Regions from separate parts of the Massilia sp. SYSU DXS3249 genome, predicted to be linked through region 1. Evidence: predicted binding sites of a transcription regulator. Region 1 holds the regulator's gene; each other region holds the start of a gene.
The links. The regulator LexA, encoded in region 1, represses DNA repair genes until DNA is damaged. The targets are predictions, from matches to a motif close to ACTGTATNNNNATACAGT.

Region 1 (4,574 bases):
CTTGTGCTTGCGAAGCCGACAGCTTTTCAGCTGCTGCTTTTTCCAGCTCGGCGCGCTTGACTTCGAACTCGGCCACAGCCGCCTGGGTCGCGCGGCGGGCCATCTTCTGCGGGATCAGGAAGTTACGTGCGTAACCGTCCTTGACCTTGACCACGTCGCCCAGGTTGCCGACGTTAACAACTTTTTCCAAAAGGATAACTTGCATATTTTTCTCCAGAAAATTCGGACTGTACGGCGCCGATTAGGCGTTGTGCAGGTCGGTGTACGGCAGCAGCGCGAGGTAGCGTGCGCGCTTGATCGCGGTGTCGACCTGGCGCTGGTAGTGCGCCTTGGTGCCGGTCAGGCGTGCAGGCATGATCTTGCCGTTTTCCTGGACGAAGTCCTTCAGGGTGTCGACGTCTTTGTAGTCAACCTGTTCCACGTTTGCAGCGGTGAAGCGGCAGAACTTCTTGCGCTTGAACAGCGGGTTCTGCTGTTTGCGCTTCAGTTTTTCTTTGGCTTTGTTTTTGTCGAACTTTTTACCGAATGCCATTTGAGGCTCCTGTATCTAAAAGGTGGCCGCTCATTCTTTAAGCGGCGGCACTGAAATCAATGATGTGAAACACCAGGGCTTTGCTGTTGCGATTCTTCCTGGCCAAAAATCCCGTGAACTGGTGGGCTGCGCCCAACTCGGCGCTGGCGAAGCGGCCCGAAATTTCACCCGCGGCGAACGCGGCAATTTCGAACTCGACCAGCCTGGCGACCCCTGCCTCGACCTGCTGCGAACTGTGCATCAGGATTGCCGAGACGACCGGCACGCCGGCGGGGGTGTAGCGCAGTACGTCGCGTTCAGCAATCGTCGCGACGACCTGGAGCTGGTTCACTTCTTGTTCACGATTCCTGGCGAAAGAAATTTAGGCAGCAGCTGGGGCCGGGGCAGCAGCCGGGGCTTCTGCGCGGTGGCTCTTGGCTGCGTCTTCGCGCTGGACCGACTTCATCATTGGCGACGGAGCGGTTTCAGCCTTCTTCATCTTCACGGTCAGGTGACGCAGCACGGCATCATTGAACTTGAATGCGGTTTCCAGCTCGACCAGGGTCTCGTTGTCGCACTCGATGTTCATGCAGATGTAGTGTGCCTTCGGCAGCTTCTGGATCTGGTAAGCCATCTGGCGGCGGCCCCAGTCTTCCACGCGATGGATGTTACCGCCGCGTGCGGTGACGCTGGCCTTGTAACGCTCGATCATCGCCGGGACTTGCTCGCTTTGGTCCGGGTGGACGATAAAAACGATTTCATAATGACGCATGCAACACTCCTTAAGGACGTTTAAACAAATGCCCACCTCGGCGTCAAGACGAGTGTGGGAAGGGAAAGCCGGCAATTATAACGCGATACGGGCGTCAACACAATCCTGGGCCATCGTCGCCCCGCCGCTACAACTTCCCGGGTGGAAATCGTTAATTTTTCGTGATTTCCCTTGCATTCGCCGAAATACTGTACAAAAATACAGTCTGAATCATTAACCCACCCGTGGCAGATCCATGCTCAAGCTCACCGCAAGGCAACAACAGATCCTTGACCTGATCAAGGAAGCGATCGACAACACCGGCTTCCCGCCGACCCGTGCCGAGATCGCGAAGGAATTGGGCTTCAAGTCGGCCAACGCCGCCGAGGAGCACCTGCAGGCGCTCGCCCGCAAAGGCGCGATCGAAATCGTTTCCGGCACCTCGCGCGGCATCCGCCTGATCGGCTCTTCGCTGCCGGCACCGGTACCGCACGTTCCTGCCGCGCTGCTGATGTCGCTGCCGCTGGTCGGCCGCGTCGCCGCCGGTTCGCCGATCCTGGCCCAGGAACACGTCGAAGCCACCTACAACGTCGACCCCGCCATGTTCGGCGCCCGCCCCGACTTCCTGCTGAAGGTACGCGGCTGGTCGATGCGCGACGCCGGCATCATGGACGGCGACTTCCTCGCCGTGAAGAAAATCGACAGCGCCAAGAACGGCCAGATCGTCGTCGCCCGCATCGGCGAGGACGTCACCGTCAAGCGTTACCGCAAGACGGGCGAACTGATCGAGCTGCTGCCGGAAAATCCGGATTTCAAGGTCATTCGCGTGGAACCGGGCGACGAGTTCGCGCTCGAGGGGCTGGCGGTCGGGCTGATGCGCAGCTGGCATTGAGCTTGATGTGACAAAGGCCGCGTTCAGCGGCCTTTTTTCCGGGTATTGCACTTGTAGGGTGGACTCTCGAGTCCACGCGGTCCGGCGTTCGTAAATCGAATTGTTACCACTTGGCGGCAATGTCGCCTTACAGCGGACGGTGATACCGCGTGGGCACAAGTGCCCACCCTACGAAAGGCGGCAACCGGTGGACTTCGCTTACTTGCGCAGCGAGTCGTCTTTCGGCAAGTTCTTGATGATCGCATTGTGCTCGCCCACATACGCCTCGGTCGCCTGGCGCCAGACGGCGACGTCGGCCAGCACCAGCTTGGCGCTGACCTTGGCCTCTTCCGCGAGGTTTTCCTGTACCTGCGCCAGGTGCTTGTGCGCACGCTCGGTCTCCGAGGCATTCATCAGCTTGGCGATATCGGCAGGAATGCGCTCGGCTAAGGGCGAGACCGCGTTCAGGTTCGTCACGAATCCGTTGTAGCAGTCCTGCCACTTGGCGATCGCCTTCGATACCCGGTCGATTTCCTCGGACTGCTTGGAGACCGCCGGAATCCGCGGCGCCGCGCAGGCGAACTTGCCTGACTTCAGGTCCGTGCCGTCGTAGCGGCTGACCCAGTGCTCGATGTCCGCGCGGCGTGCGACGCGCTGCTGCATCACGTCCAGCGAGGCCGCCGCCACCTTGTTGCCCTTGGCCGCAGCCTTCTGGAACCACATCCGGGCCTTGTCCTCGTCGACCGTGCCGGCCTCGCCGTACCAGTACATTTGGCCCAGGTGCTGCTGGGCGTCGACGTTGCCGGCGTTGGCCAGTTTGGTGTACAGCTTGAATGCTTCCGGATACTTCTTCTGCTCGAACAGCGCTTTGGCGTCGTCGAGCTCGCCCGCGTGGGCAAGCCCGGCCAGCAGCAGGCCGGCCACCAGCATCATCTTCTTGTTCATGGTTCCCCGTCGTGGCAAGGCAAGCGTTCAGGCGGACAGCGCGCTGCGGAAGTCGTCCAGCAAATCGCCGGTGTCTTCGATGCCGACCGACACCCGGATCAGGGATTCGGCGATCCCCATGCTGGCGCGGCGCTCGGCGCCCATCTCGAAGAAGATCGTGTGCGCGACCGGGATCACCAGCGTGCGGGTGTCGCCCAGGTTACTGGCGGGAATTGCGAGCTGCAGGCGGTTCAGGTAATCGAAGCAGTCGATCCCCTCCTTCAGCTCGAAGCTCAGCAGCGAACCGCCGGCCCGGAACAGCTCGCGCACGATGCCATGCTGCGGATGCGAGGCCAGGCCCGGGTAGTGGACGGCAGCGACACGTTCGTCGGCTTCCAGCATCTGCGCCAGCGCCAGCGCATTCGCGCAGGTGCGTTCCATGCGCAGCGCCAGCGTTTCGGCGCCGACGGCGATGTGGTGGGCCGCTTCCGGGCCGAGGGCGGCGCCGAAGTCGCGCAGGGCCTTCGCGCGCAATTGCGCCATGCCCTGGGCCGTTGCCGGCTGCTTGCGGAAGTTGGCGGCGATGTTCGGGAAGGCGCTCCAGTCGAACAGGCCGGTATCGGTCAGGGCGCCGCCCAGGGCGATGCCGTGCCCGCCGATCGACTTGGTGAGCGAATTGACCACCAGCCCGGCGCCGACCGCCTTCGGGCGGAACAGCCAGGGCGTGGTCATCGTGTTGTCGACCACGTACAGGATGCCGCGCTCGCGGCACAGCTCGCCGATGCGGGCCAGGTCGGCCACCTGGGTGCGCGGATTGGCGACCGTCTCGACGAACACGAGGCGCGTCTCCGGGCGCAGGGCGGCTTCCACGTTGGCGACGTCGGTGGCGTCGACGAAATCGACGCCGACACCCTGCCCGGCCACCGTCTGCCACAGGCTGTTGGTGTTCCCGAACAGGAAGCTCGACGAGACGATATGGTCGCCGGCGCGCAGCAGCGCCTGGAACAGCGCGCCGATGGCCGCCATGCCGGTGCCGAAGCACAGGCTGGCCACGCCGTCTTCCATCTTCGTGATCTTGTCTTCCAGCGCGGCGACCGTCGGGTTGCCCTGGCGGCCGTAGCGGAAGCCCGGCTCCTTGCCCTGGAACACAGAGGCAAGCTGGCGCGCGTCGCCGTAGCCGAAGGCCACCGAGGTGTGGATCGGCTTGTGCAGCGAGCCCTGCTCGATCGCCTTGCGGCGGTCGTTGTGCAGGATCGTGGTGGTGAAACCGTACTGTTTCTGTTCGCTCATGGGCAGGCCCGTGACATTACTCGGCGGCGACCGCCGGATTGAGGTTCAGCTGGGTACGCACCACGTCTTCCTGCGACACGCCCTTGCCGCCGTTGTGGCGCGCCGTTTCCAGGTTGTCGAGGTAGGCCGGGGTCACGTCGCCCGTCACGTACACTCCATCGAAGCAGGACGCCTCGAAGTTGGTCAGCGCCGGATTGACGTCGGAAATAGCACGCTTGAGGGCGTCG
Region 2 (4,574 bases), on a different contig from region 1:
GCAGTTCGGTGACCACCGCCTGCCACTGGCCGCGCGCCAGTTCCTCGATCTTCCAGCGCGCGCGCACCTTGAGCGAACCGCGGCCGCTGGCGTACATGTCGGCGATCTGGGAAGCCGGGGTGATGATCTGGCCGCCGCCCGGGAAGTCCGGGCCCGGCATCATGGTGATCAGTTCGGCGTTCGAGATCTTGGGGTTGCGGATCATGGCGACCGCGGCGTCGGCCACTTCCCGCAGGTTGTGCGAGGGGATCTCGGTGGCCATGCCGACCGCGATACCGGAAGCGCCGTTGAGCAGCACCATCGGCAGGCGCGCCGGCAGCGTGCGCGGCTCGTTGGTCGAGCCGTCGTAGTTCGGCTGGAAGTCGACCGTGCCCATGTCGATCTCGTCGAGCAGCAGGCGCGAGATCGGGGTGAGTCTCGCTTCCGTGTAACGCATCGCCGCGGCGCCGTCGCCGTCGCGCGAGCCGAAGTTGCCCTGGCCGTCGATCAGCGGGTAGCGCAGGGAAAAGTCCTGGGCCATGCGCACCAGCGCGTCGTAGACCGACTGGTCGCCGTGCGGGTGGAGCTTGCCGAGCACGTCGCCGACCACGGCTGCGGACTTGCGCGGTTTCGCCGTCGGGCCGAGGCCCAGTTCGTTCATCGCGTACAGGATGCGGCGCTGCACCGGCTTCTGGCCGTCGGCCACGTCGGGCAGGGCGCGGCCCTTGACCACCGAGACGGCGTAGTCGAGGTAGGCGCGCTCGGCGAAGGTCGACAGGGTCAGCGTTTCGATGTCGTCGGCCGGCGCGCTAGCTTGTTCAAAGAGGCTTGCTTGGGTAGTCATATTCAGTGTGTTCGATTGTCTTGATGTTGTACCGCGTGTCGCGTAGGGTGCGCATTCATGCGCACGCGGTTTACGTGCGGTTCAACACCGCACACCCATCAAATATCCGCTTCGGTTTCGTTCCCGTGTTCCTCGATCCAGGCGCGGCGGGCGGCGGCTTCGCCTTTGCCCATCAACATGTTGAAGCGCGCGCTCGATTCGCTGTGGTCGAAGTCGCCGAGCGCCACCGGCAGCAGGCGGCGCGTGTCCGGGTTCATCGTGGTTTCCCAGAGCTGTTCGGCGTTCATCTCGCCCAGGCCCTTGAAGCGCGAGATGTTCCACGCGCCTTCCTTGAGGCCGTCCTTTTTCAGCTTGTCCTCGATCGCCAGCAGTTCGCCGTCGTCGAGCGCGTACAGCTTCTGCAGCGGCTTCTTGCCGCGCGGCGGGACGTCGACGCGGTACAGCGGCGGACGGGCGATGCAGATGTGGCCATGGCGGAACAGGGCAGGGAAGTGCTTGAAGAACAGGGTCAGCAGCAGTACCTGGATGTGCGAGCCGTCCACGTCCGCGTCCGACAGGATGCAGATCTTGCCGTAGCGCAGGCCGGTGAGGTCGGGCGAATCGCCCTGCGAGTGCGGGTCGACCCCGATCGCGACCGAAATGTCGTGGATCTCGTTGTTGGCGAACAGGCGGTCGCGGTCGGTTTCCCAGGTGTTCAAGACCTTGCCGCGCAGCGGCAGGATGGCCTGGTATTCCTTGTCGCGGCCCATTTTCGCGGAACCGCCCGCCGAGTCGCCCTCGACCAGGAACAGTTCGTTGCGGGTCAGGTCGGTCGATTCGCAGTCGGTCAGCTTGCCGGGCAATACGGCCACGCCCGAGGATTTTTTCTTCTCGACCTTTTGCAGCGAGCGCATGCGCGACTGCGCCTGCTTGATGACGAGATCGGCCAGCTTCTTGCCGTATTCGACGTGCTGGTTCAGCCACAGCTCGAGCGGCGGTTTGGTGAAGGTCGAGACGAGTTTCACGGCGTCGCGCGAGTTCAGGCGTTCCTTCGTCTGGCCCTGGAACTGCGGGTCCAGCACTTTTGCAGACAGCACGAAGGAAACGCGTGCGAACACGTCTTCCGGCAGCAGCTTGACGCCCTTCGGCAGCAGGCCGTGCAGCTCCACGAAACCTTTCACGGCGCCGTACAGGCCGTCGCGCAGGCCGGACTCATGCGAGCCGCCGCTGGGGGTCGGGATCAGGTTGACGTAGGACTCGCGCACGACGCCGCCTTCCTCGTTCCAGGCCACGACCCAGGCCGCGCCTTCGCCTTCGGCAAAGCTTTCGTCGCCGGCCGGCGCATAGGCGGCGCCTTCGAACAGCGGGATCAGGGTCTGGCCGCTGGAACTCGCGTTCAGGGCTTCCATCAGGTAGCCGCGCAGGCCTTCGTCGTAGCGCCAGGTCTGGACGTCGCCGGTCTTTTCGATGGTGAGCGTGACGGTCACGCCCGGCAGCAGCACGGCCTTCGAGCGCAGGAGGCGCTGCAGGTCGCCCATGGGGATGTTCGGCGAATCGAAGTATTTGCCGTCGGGCCAGGCGGTGACGCGGGTGCCGTTCTTCTTGCCGCCGCGCTCGAAGGGGCTTGAGGTCAGCGGCTCGACCACGTCGCCGTCCTCGAAGGCGAGGCGGTGGATGCCGTTGCCCTCGTCGTCCTTGCGCCACACCGTGATTTCGAGGCGCGTCGAGAGCGCGTTGGTGACGGACACGCCGACGCCGTGCAGGCCGCCCGAGAAGGCATAGGCGCCGCCCGAGCCCTTGTCGAACTTGCCGCCCGCGTGCAGGCGCGTGAACACGATCTCGACCGTGGAGACGCCTTCTTCCGGGTGGATGCCGACCGGGATGCCGCGGCCGTCGTCCTCGACCGTCACGGAGCCGTCGGCGTTGAGCGTGACGCCGATGTTCTTGCAGTGGCCGCCCAACGCTTCGTCGGAGGCGTTGTCGATCACTTCCTGGATGATGTGCAGCGGGTTTTCGGTCCGGGTATACATGCCCGGGCGCTGCTTCACGGGTTCGAGTCCCTTGAGGACACGGATGGATGATTCGCTGTAATCGGGTGCGGGTTTCTTGGTTGCCATGCTGATCAGGTTTTGTCGAATGCCTGCGCATTCTATCTTGTCGTGAGGAAAAAACAGGAATCGTGCTTTCGATTAAGCGCGGATTGTCCTTGTCAACGCGGAGAAACGTGACTAGATTGATACGCACGGTTGCTACCGCGTTGCCATCGCAGCTGTTATGCCGGGCGGCAGCCCTGGGAAACCGTCAAAAGAGGGCGTAGGCCGAGGATGATACTGTACATGCATACAGTTATTATCGCAAGGTTGGCGTTCCCGGCGTGATCCGAAGCACAACAGGAGGATGCTTCAGGTGGCGCGAACCGGGTGATCATCATGCATGCACAGAAAACTCCGACTGCCGTCCGCCTGCTCGGGTTCACGCCCGAAGACGGCGAACGCATGGCCGCGCTGCTGGCGCAGGCGCCGCGTTCGGGGCCGCTCTACGCCTGCCTGCATGACGACAGCCTGCAGGAACCCGACATCGTCCTGGCCGACGGCACCAGCCCAGCCGCCCTGGCCCAGCTGGACGGCATGCGCTGCGCGCCGCCGGCCCTGCTGGTGGGCGGCAGCGAGGGCGACGGCTACGCCCACGTGGTGCCGCCCGTCGATGCCTGGGTCCTGCACGAGGCGATGGCCAGGCTGCTGGTCGAACGCCAGCGCGCCCTGGCGCTGCTCTCCGCGCGCGGCGCGCCGCTGCTGGCCGAACGCCGCCGCTGCCCGCGCGTGGGCGGCGCGAACGCCGTCGACAATGCCTTGCGGCGCCAGCCGCCGCGGGACGGCAAGGTGCTGATCGTCGACAAGGGCGGGGCCTTCCGCGACCACCTTGCCGGGCTGCTGGGCGATCGCCGGCTGCCGGTGGCCTGGACCGACAGCGCGCCGATGGCGGTGCGCCTGTGCGACGAAACGCCGGTGTCGCTGGCCATGATCAATACTGCGGCGCCCAACATCGATCCCTATGCGCTGAGTTTCGCCATCAAGTCGCAGGAAGGGGCGGGACGCACGGCCGTGGTGCTGCTGGTCGGCAAGGCGTTTCCTTACGACAGCGAGCGGGCGCGCGATGCCCGCGTGCGGGGCCTGCTCGACAAGCCCGTGGCGGACCGCAGCCTCGTCGCCATGCTGCAGCGCCTCACCTGAAGGCACGCGTACACGATCATCATTTGTTACAACTTCGAATCGTGCGCGGCTATGGCAGGGCTATATTGAAGCCATGGCAGACGATCACCCAACGCAACGCGGCGAAGCGCCGGGCCCGCCAATGGAGCCGCGCGCCGACGCGCCGCAGCGCGTGCCCGACCGCCGCTCGGACGGGCAGGCGCGCTACAGCCGCCCGGGCGACAACCCATTCGCGCTGATTCGGCGTGTCCTGGCCTCACGCTGGCGCACGATGCGCGACCGTCTCCTGCGCCGCACCCTGCGCATCGGCGTCTCGGCGCGCATTTTTCATCCGGAACCCGGCTCCACCGGGCTGCGCAGCAAGAACCTGCAATACCTGGAAGAGTCGATCGCCCAGTGGGTGATGTCGCGCGACGTGCTGGTCTTCATGATCCCGACGGTGAACACGAACGGCTTGCTCCACCCGAGCAACATCACGCTGCGCCACTATGCGCGCCACCTCGACGGGCTGGTGCTGCAGGGCGGGGCGGACGTGTCGCCGCAAACCTATTCCGAAACGCCGA
Region 3 (4,574 bases), on a different contig from region 1:
AAGACCTGCGCCAGTTCGGTCAGGTGGGTGCAGCCGAGCACGCCCGAGAGGCGGTCTTTCAGGTGCAACCGGAAATGTTTGGCAAGCGACAGTCCCACCAGCTTTTTGTAAGCGGGGCCGATCGTGTCGCAGTAGCCGGGATACGGCACCGCATCGGACGCGGCTTCGGCGTCGACGATCTCGAGGTCGCGGTTGATGGTAATGCGCAGGCTCAGGTCGTGCACGGCGGTGCCGGCCGGACGGTTGCCGGAGGCAAGCACGATGTCGCGCGCCTTGATGTCGCGAATGCGCGCGTCAAGATCCCACAGGCCATCGTCGCGCGCGTACGCTTCGACAGTAATGGCGCGAGTATGCCGCAGGGAGCGCGGGGCGGGAGAAGACAGGGGCATAAAAAAACAAACGTGCCGATTGATCGGCAAACAAGGTGGCAGCCGGTGTGCTGATGCACGTTGCCGCAGCTTCTGCGGCAACAACCGCTCATGCGGCGCTGCTTAAACCGTGAAAGTTTAGCACAGGCCGCAGCCGGTTGCACTGCAACATGGTGCGTGACGACGCCTGCCGGGCACCGCAGCGGTCGAAGGTGGCAAGCTTGTCAATGTTGCGACCGCAAACCCAAGGGGCGTAAAAAAGCGCCAGCGCGCAGCGCCATCCGTCGTTGAGGAATATGCAAACGCATATCGGCGGATGGCGCTCCGCGCTGGCGCCTGGGATCGTCACAGATGAGGGTACAGATGAGTAATACAGGCAAGCGGACAGCCTGCGGACAAGCTCAGAAGTCGTCATCCTCGGGCGCGCCCTTGAGCGCCGCACGCACGGCGCTGCTGGAAAAGCCGCGCGCCATCAGGAAACGCATCTGCTTGCTGCGCTCGGCCGCGTCTTGCGCGACGGTGCCGAATTTGCGCTGCCAGACTTCGACCGCACGGGCGGTCTCGCTTTCGGCCAGGCCGGACTTCAGTTCGGCCAGCGCCTCGCCGTTGACGCCATGGCTTTGCAGCTCGGCCATGACACGGCTGTTGCCGTAGCGCGAGGCTTTTCGATGAATCAGCGATTCGGCGAAACGCTCCTGCGACAGCCAGTTGTTCTTCTCTAAAAAATCGAGGAGGGCGTCGATGTCGTCGCCCTCCTCGGCATGGCGCGCCAGCTTGCGCTTGAGCTCCAGGCGGCTGTGCTCCCTCATGGAGAGGAAGCGCAGCGCCCGGGCTTTCAGGCTCAATACGGGTGCGCGCATGATGACAGCACATCAGCTGGGGCCAGGGCTTGCGGCTTGCAGGTGCAAGCCAGCCGGCCCGACCCCGGCCGATTACTCCGAGACGGCTTTCAGCTTCGGCTTGTCGTCGCCGGCGTCGCCAGCGACTGGCGGCAGCTCACGCACGCCGAGTGCTGCACGGACCTTGTTCTCGATTTCGCGCGCCAGGGCTGGGCGGTCTTTCAGGAACAGGCGGGCGTTGTCCTTGCCCTGGCCGATGCGTTCGCCGTTGTAGCTGTACCAGGAACCGGACTTCTCGACGATCTTGTTGTCGGCGCCCAGATCCAGGATTTCGCCTTCGCGCGAGGTGCCTTCTCCGTACAGGATGTCGAAGTGGGCTTCGCGGAACGGTGGCGCGATCTTGTTCTTGACGACCTTGACCTTCGTTTCGTTACCGATGACCTCGTCACCCGACTTGATCGAGCCGGTACGACGGATGTCCATGCGCACGGAGGCGTAGAACTTCAGTGCGTTACCGCCGGTCGTGGTTTCCGGGCTGCCGAACATCACGCCGATCTTCATGCGGATCTGGTTGATGAAGATGACCAGCGTGTTGGTGCGGTTGATCGAGGCGGTCAGCTTGCGCAGTGCCTGCGACATCAGACGGGCTTGCAGGCCAGGCAGGGAATCGCCCATGTCGCCTTCGATCTCGGCGCGCGGGGTCAGTGCCGCCACCGAGTCGATGACCACGAGGTCGACCGAGCCCGAACGCACGAGCGCGTCGGTGATTTCCAGTGCCTGCTCGCCGGTGTCCGGCTGGGAGATCAGCAGCTCGTCGAGCTTGATGCCCAGCTTTTGTGCGTAGGTCACGTCGAGCGCGTGCTCGGCGTCGATGAACGCGCAGGTGCCACCCAGTTTCTGCATCTGGGCGATGGTCTGCAGCGTCAGCGTGGTTTTACCCGACGATTCCGGACCGTAGATTTCCACGATACGGCCGCGCGGCAGGCCGCCGACGCCGAGTGCGATGTCCAGGCCGAGCGAGCCGGTCGAGACGGTCTGCACTTCTTCGACCGGCATGTTGGCGTCCATGCGCATCACCGAACCCTTGCCGAACTGCTTTTCGATCTGCGCGAGTGCCGCTGCCAGTGCCTTGCCTTTTTCAGCAGCGTTGTGTACTACTTTTTTGTCGTCCATAATTTTCTCTCAGTCTTGGAGCTTCGTAAGTAGGGGCGCCGTCGCGCATTTCAATAGGTAGTACTGTATAAAAATCCAGTGGTTTTGGCAAGCGGTATCTAGCCGAATCCTTGGCTATGTGTTGGAGAAGGCTCGCATTGTTGCGATAAATCAAACACAATAGCTGCGACCAGGCGGTCTAATCGAAAAACAGGGTGATCTTATGCGAATTTTGCTTGCGGAAGATGATAGCGTACTCGCGGATGGCTTGACGCGCTCCTTGCGCCAGTCCGGCTATGCGATCGACGGCGTGCGCAACGGCCAGGAGGCCGATACCGCCCTCTCGACCCAGGAGTTCGACCTCCTGATCCTCGACCTGGGCTTGCCGAAGATGTCGGGGCTGGAAGTGCTGCGCCGCCTGCGGGCGCGCTCGTCCCTGCTGCCGGTCCTGATCCTCACCGCGGCCGACTCGGTCGAGCAGCGCGTCGAGGGGCTCGACCTCGGCGCCGACGACTATATGGCCAAGCCTTTTGCGCTGTCGGAACTCGAGGCGCGGGTGCGCGCCCTCACCCGGCGCGGCGCAGGCGGCGGCCCGACGGTGGTGCGCCACGGTCCGCTGGCCTACGACCAGGTCGGCAGGAGCGCCTATATCGACGACCAGATGCTCGACCTGTCGGCGCGCGAACTGGGCCTGCTAGAGATCCTGCTGGCGCGCACCGGGCGCCTGGTGTCGAAAGAGCAACTGGTCGACCACCTGTGCGAATGGGGAGAGGAGGTCTCGAACAACGCCATCGAGGTCTACGTCCACCGCCTGCGCAAGAAGATCGAGGTCGGCGGCGTGCGCATCGCCACCGTGCGCGGGCTCGGCTATTGCCTGGAAAAATATTCGGATGCCCGGGCCGGCGCCGGCACCCTGCCTGCCCTCGATTCGAAGTGAACGCGCACCAGTGAACCGACGCGATCGCGGCCTGCGGCCGGTCGATGCGGGTGTGCCCGAGCCGCTGTACGTGCCGCCCAATCCCGAGCCGGAAGAAAACATCCAGCATTCGCTGTTCGGCGAAATCCTCGACTGGATGCTGGCCCCGCTGCTGCTGCTGTGGCCGATGAGCATCGCGATCACCTATCTGGTCGCGAAATCGATCGCCAACCAGCCGTTCGACCATGCGCTCGAGAACCGGGTCACGGTGCTGGCCCAGCAGGTGCGCGTGGAAGAAGGCGCGATCGACACCCGCCTGCCCGCCAGCGCGCGCGACATCCTGCGCGCCGACGACGTCGACAGCGTGTATTTCCAGGTGCTCGACGCCGACGGCCGCCACGTGGACGGCGACCGCGAGCTGCCGCGCCCGCGCGCCGAGGAAGCCGAGATGGACGGCGCCGTGCACTTCCGCAATGCGGCGCTGCAGGGCAACCCGCTGCGCGTGGCCTACCTCTACGTCAACCTCGATCCGCTGGCCTCGCCCGGCACGCCCGGACGGCGCGCCCTGGTGCAGGTGGCCGAGACGCTCGACAAGCGCGCCCTGCTCGCCAACGAGATCATCAAGGGCGTGATCCTGCCCCAGTTCATCATCCTGCCGATCATCCTGGCCCTGGTCTGGTTCGCCCTCTCGCGCGGCCTGTCGCCGCTGGCCGAACTCCAGGAACGCATCCGCGCGCGCCCTTCGGACGACCTCTCTCCCATCGACTCGCGCCAGGTGCCGGAAGAAATTTCGCCGCTGGTCGGCTCGCTCAACGACATGCTGGGGCGCCTGGCCCAGACCATCGAGATGCAGAAGCGTTTCATTGCCGACGCCGCCCACCAGATGAAGACCCCGCTGGCCGGCATGCGCATGCAGTCGGAACTCGCGCTGCGCCAGGTCGATCCGGGCGAGATCCACCGTTCGCTCGAGCAGCTGGCAAAAAGCTCGGAGTCGGCGACCCGCCTCGTCAACCAGCTGCTGGCCCTGGCGCGCGCGGAAAACCAGCCGCATGCGGGGCTGGCGTTCGAGGAGATCGAGCTGGGCGCGCTGGCGCGCGATACGGTGCAGGACTGGGTGCAGGCCTCGTTCGCGCACGGCATCGACCTCGGCTACGAAGCGTACGACGACGCGGTGATCATTGCCGGCAATGCGCTGATGCTGCGCGAACTGCTGTCGAACCTGATCGACAATGCGCTGCGCTATACGCCCGCCGGCGGCAGCGTCACCGTGCGCGTGCGGCGCGATGGAGAACATGCGCT
Region 4 (4,574 bases), on a different contig from region 1:
GCGAGGATCCAGCTGGTCGCGAGCAGCAGGGCGATGACGACCGGGGCCATGCCTTGCTTGAAGGCGCGCACGGCGCGCAGCTCGCGGTTGCGGTGGCCCCACTGGGCGACCTGGTAGGTGAAGATGGACGAGGGCAGCAGGATGCCGGCCATGGTCGTGGCCACGCCCAGCCAGGCGGCCACGGTGCTCCCGGCGTTCAGGCCGACCTTCCAGCCCATCAGCGCGACGAACAGCACGTTCGGTCCGGGCGCGGCCTGCGCGATGGCGATCGCGTCGTTGAACTGGGCCTGGGTCAGCCAGCCCTGCTGCTCGACCAGGAAGCGGTGCATCTCGGGCGTCATCGAGATGGCCCCGCCGAAGGACATTGCCGAGAGCAGCAGGTAGTGGCCGAACAGGTTCAGCCAGTCGTGCCAGCCGAGGGTAATGTGGAGCGCGGTGTCGACGGCGGTACTCATGGACGCATGCTCCGCCAGGTCAGCACGCAGCCCAGGGAGCCGAGGCCGAGTACCACGTACAGGAGCGGCAGGCGCATCAGCGCCACCAGACCGAAGGCGGCCAGCGCGATGGCGGCGGACACGGGGAGCGGCAGCGGATGGCGCAGCAGGCTGCCGGCCAGCTTCAGCCCGGCCGCGGCGATCAGGCCGCTCGATACCGCCGCCATGCCGCGCAGGGCGCCCGCCACCTGCGGGTTGTCCGCAAAGCCGGCGTGCAGGGTGGCCAGCAGCAGCACTACGACCAGCGGGATCGCGAGCATGCCGGCCAGTGCCGCCAGGGCGCCGCGCAGGCCGAAGTAGCGCGCGCCGATCATCATCGAGATGTTGACGACGTTTGGGCCCGGCATGATCTGCGCCACGGCCCAGTCTTCGATGAATTCTTCCTGGGTCAGCCAGCGCTTGCGCTCGACGAGCTCGCGCTGGACGACGGCGAGGACGCCGCCGAAGCCCTGCAGGGCGAGCAGCGTGAAGGCGACGAACAGGTCGAGCAGGGAGGCGGGACGGGGGTGGGGAGGCGGATGGCCTGGCGCGGATGCCGGTGCGATGGGAGTAGGGCTCATCCCGTGATTATCGCGCCGGCCCGGCCTGCCGTCCAATCAGCCGCCGCCGATCCCCCGCATCACGCGTCCGCTGCCGCCGCATTGGGGGCAGGATTTGCCGTCGGCTAGCTTGCCGCTGCCGGAGCAGGCTTCGCAAACGTCTTCGCCGGCGCCCTCGGTGCCGGGTGCGGCTTCGTCGCCGGGATTCAGGTCGGGTTCGGGAGTCGTGGTCATGGGTTCCTCGCAAGCTGGGTTGAAGGTGGTTGGGGCGGCGCCAAAAGCGGCCTTGACTGCGGGCCGTGACTACGCGGCCATTCTAGGCCTGCCGCACGGCCGGCGGCGCACCGGTCGCGGGCACCCGTCTGTACAACTATTTCCGGTTTTTGATGGAAACTTGACATTGACATTGCCGCGGATTGATGAATACTCAATCGCAACGAAATTTACTCGTGTCAAGGGAGGTCAGGATGAGGTCAGCCGCAATCGTGTTCCCCAATGCCCATACCGTCACGACCGGCGAGGCCCGCCGCGACCTGCGCCAGCGCGCCATCGTCGACGACGCCATTGCCGTCCTGGCCGGCAGCAACATGATGTCCGCCTTCGAATACCTGCGTACCCACGACATTGCGCTCCACGTCATCGAGCGCGTGCTGCTCGAACCGCTGCGGCGCCGGGCTCTACCGTAAAGTTTCCGCGCGTCTACAGAATCCGATATAAATCTGTCATTTTTGTGGCGCCTGAACAAGTGTGGTTATACACAAAAATTTCTTTTTTTTATCGAAGCGCCGCTTTCGACTACCCTTGCACAACTGTGCGCAAGTCCTTGATTTTCCGTAGTTTGGACGCTGCCCGACGAACGGGCAGTTTGTTGAAACCCGCATCCCGACGCGTTTGCGCCGTGTCAAGCCCCCGCTTTTCCACAAAGTTATTCACAGACTTTGTGGATATCCGAAAAACCGCTTTGTTTCCGGTCACTTAGCCCAACTGCGTCGCGTGCTACTTGAACTTGGCTCAAGCATGGCGCATCTTTTACCCGATTCTGTTGCCGGCAGGGATTGCAAAATGTTCTTGCTACTCAGCACTGGACAAATGTACAGTTGCGCTGTCTCCCCGCTGTTTCCCCGATATCCGCCACCCATGTCCGTAGCCGCCTCCGCCACCACCGCCCCATCCGTCGCCACTGCCCCTGACGATCCCTTCGCCAGCCTCAACCCCGAACAGCGGGCGGCGGTCGAGCACGACGTCGGCGCCGCTGCGCCGCGGCCGCTGCTGGTGGTGGCCGGCGCCGGTTCCGGCAAGACCAACACGCTGGCGCACCGCGTCGCGCGCCTGATCATGTGCGGCGCCGACCCGCAGCGCCTGCTGCTGCTGACCTTCTCGCGGCGCGCCGCCAACGAGATGACCCAGCGTGCCGGCAATGTACTGCACCGCGTGATGGGCGGCAGCGGCCAGGGTTTTACGTCGCTGCCCTGGGCCGGCACCTTCCACAGCATCGGCGCGCGCCTGCTGCGCGAGTATGCCGGGCGCATCGGCCTGGACGAATCCTTCACCATTCACGACCGCGGCGATTCGGAAGACCTGATGGGCATGGTGCGCCACGAGATCGGCCTGACCGCAACGGCCAAGCGCTTTCCGCTGAAGGGCACCTGCCTGTCGATCTACTCGCGCGTGGTCAATTCGCGCGAACCGCTGGACCAAGTGCTGCAGAGCACCTTCCCCTGGTGCTGCGAGTGGGAAGCCGAGCTGAAACGCCTGTTCGGCGCCTATGTCGACGCCAAGCAGGAGCAGAACGTGCTCGACTACGACGACCTGCTGCTGTTCTGGGCCGAGATGGCGTCGGACCCGGAGCTGGGCCCCGAGATCGGCGCGCTGTTCGACCATGTGCTGGTCGACGAATACCAGGACACCAACCGCCTCCAGGCGGCGATCATCACCGGCATGAAGCCGGACGGGCAGGGCGTGATGGTGGTCGGCGACGACGCCCAGTCGATCTATTCCTTCCGCGGCGCGACAGTGCGCAACATCCTCGATTTCCCCGGGCAGTTCTCGCAGCCGGCCGAAGTGATCACGCTCGACCGCAATTACCGCTCGACCCAGCCCATCCTGGACGCCTCGAACGCCGTCATCGCGGCCGCGCTCGAGCGCCATGCCAAGACGCTCTGGACCGACAAGGCGGCCAGCAGCCTGCCGCAACTGGTCTTGATACCGGACGAGGCGGAGCAGGCGCGCTGGGTCTGCAAGCGCATCCTCGAGCACCGCGAAGCGGGCATCAAGCTCACCCACCAGGCCGTGCTGTTTCGCGCCGCCAGCCACAGCGCGGCGCTGGAACTGGAACTCATGCGCCGCAACATCCCCTTTGTAAAATTCGGCGGCCTGAAGTTCCTGGAAGCCTCGCACATCAAGGACGTGCTGGCCGTGCTGCGCTTCGCCCAGAACCCGAACGGGCGCATGGCGGGCTTTCGCGTGGCCCAGCTGATCCCCGGCATCGGCCCGGCCACGGCCACGCGCCTGCTGGACGCGGTGGCGGAGGCGCCCGAAGCGCTGGCGGCGGTGGAAGGCTTCGAGGCGCCCGGCAAGAGCCGCGGCGACTGGGATGACTTCGTCACCCTGTACCGGCGCCTGCGCACGCCCGGCCTGCGCTGGCCGGCCGACATCGAACTGGTGAAGAACTGGTACCTGCCGCACCTCGAGCGCCTGCACGACGACGCCCAGGTGCGCGCCGCCGACGTCGAGCAACTGGCGCAGCTGGCCGGCGGCTACGGGTCGCGCGAAACCTTCCTGGCCGAGATCACGCTCGACCCGCCGGAAGCCACCAGCGACCGCGCCGGCCCGCCGCTGCTCGACGAGGATTATTTGATCCTGTCGACCATCCATTCGTCCAAGGGCCAGGAATGGAAGTCGGTACACGTGCTGAACGTGGTCGACGGCTGCATCCCCTCGGACATGAGCACCGGCAGCGCCGAGGAGATCGAGGAAGAGCGGCGCCTGCTCTATGTGGCGATGACGCGCGCCAAGGAGCACCTGCACCTGGTGGTGCCGAACCGCTTCTTCATCAAGCAGCAGGCGCAGATGGGCGACCGCCACGTGTATGCGGCGCGCACGCGTTTCGTCACCCCGGCCATGCTGAAACACTTCGAAGAATGCGTGTGGATCACGGCGGATACGGTGCAGTCGAAGAAGCCGATGCCGGAGAGCGTCAGGATGCTGGTGCGGGATCGCGCCAGGAATAGTTGGAAATGAGGCCTGGAAATGATCCGCGAACAGGTGCGGCGGGGCGACTTATCCCCCGTTGTAGGACTTTGTAGGAATTTGCTGATACCGAGTTGGTGCGCCTCAAGGCTGCACGTGCAAGTCCTTGATTTCTAAGGGCTTCGTTTTTGCCTTCAGAATGGGCATTTTGTTGAAACCCGCATCAATACTGACCTTGCGGCTTGTCAAGTGGCGCTTGTCCACATACTTATCCACATTTCTTGTGGATATCGGTCTAAGCTCAATAAAATCAAGGCCTTAAGCTCTACTGTTTGCGATTAATCAAACTCGA

Region 2: ACWCIA_RS10810 (DNA topoisomerase IV subunit B) is a predicted target of LexA. The motif match lies at 3,132-3,149, and genes of this name have one in related genera.
Region 3: recA (recombinase RecA) is a predicted target of LexA. The motif match lies at 2,443-2,460, and genes of this name have one in related genera.
Region 4: ACWCIA_RS06455 (ATP-dependent helicase) is a predicted target of LexA. The motif match lies at 2,114-2,131, and genes of this name have one in related genera.

What each region holds. Positions count from the first base shown of each region.
Region 1 is NZ_JBSIPX010000026.1:33,281-37,854, forward strand. Features, by position in the region: gene rplI (50S ribosomal protein L9) at 1-205, opposite strand, end outside; gene rpsR (30S ribosomal protein S18) at 242-532, opposite strand; gene priB (primosomal replication protein N) at 570-863, opposite strand; gene rpsF (30S ribosomal protein S6) at 894-1,283, opposite strand; gene lexA (transcriptional repressor LexA) at 1,519-2,154, shown strand; gene ACWCIA_RS21850 (tetratricopeptide repeat protein) at 2,353-3,078, opposite strand; gene ACWCIA_RS21855 (cystathionine gamma-synthase family protein) at 3,106-4,347, opposite strand; gene purF (amidophosphoribosyltransferase) at 4,364-4,574, opposite strand, start outside.
Region 2 is NZ_JBSIPX010000007.1:157,825-162,398, reverse strand. Features, by position in the region: gene parC (DNA topoisomerase IV subunit A) at 1-823, opposite strand, end outside; gene ACWCIA_RS10810 (DNA topoisomerase IV subunit B) at 922-2,919, opposite strand; gene ACWCIA_RS10805 (response regulator) at 3,232-4,032, shown strand; gene ACWCIA_RS10800 (gamma-glutamyl-gamma-aminobutyrate hydrolase family protein) at 4,106-4,574, shown strand, end outside.
Region 3 is NZ_JBSIPX010000015.1:71,167-75,740, reverse strand. Features, by position in the region: gene ACWCIA_RS17130 (DUF2889 domain-containing protein) at 1-389, opposite strand, end outside; gene recX (recombination regulator RecX) at 770-1,228, opposite strand; gene recA (recombinase RecA) at 1,301-2,380, opposite strand; gene ACWCIA_RS17115 (response regulator) at 2,583-3,296, shown strand; gene ACWCIA_RS17110 (sensor histidine kinase N-terminal domain-containing protein) at 3,250-4,574, shown strand, end outside.
Region 4 is NZ_JBSIPX010000004.1:54,713-59,286, forward strand. Features, by position in the region: gene ACWCIA_RS06435 (chromate transporter) at 1-455, opposite strand, end outside; gene ACWCIA_RS06440 (chromate transporter) at 452-1,054, opposite strand; gene ACWCIA_RS06445 (hypothetical protein) at 1,091-1,267, opposite strand; gene ACWCIA_RS06450 (hypothetical protein) at 1,501-1,719, shown strand; gene ACWCIA_RS06455 (ATP-dependent helicase) at 2,171-4,273, shown strand; gene ACWCIA_RS06460 (SIR2 family NAD-dependent protein deacylase) at 4,548-4,574, opposite strand, start outside.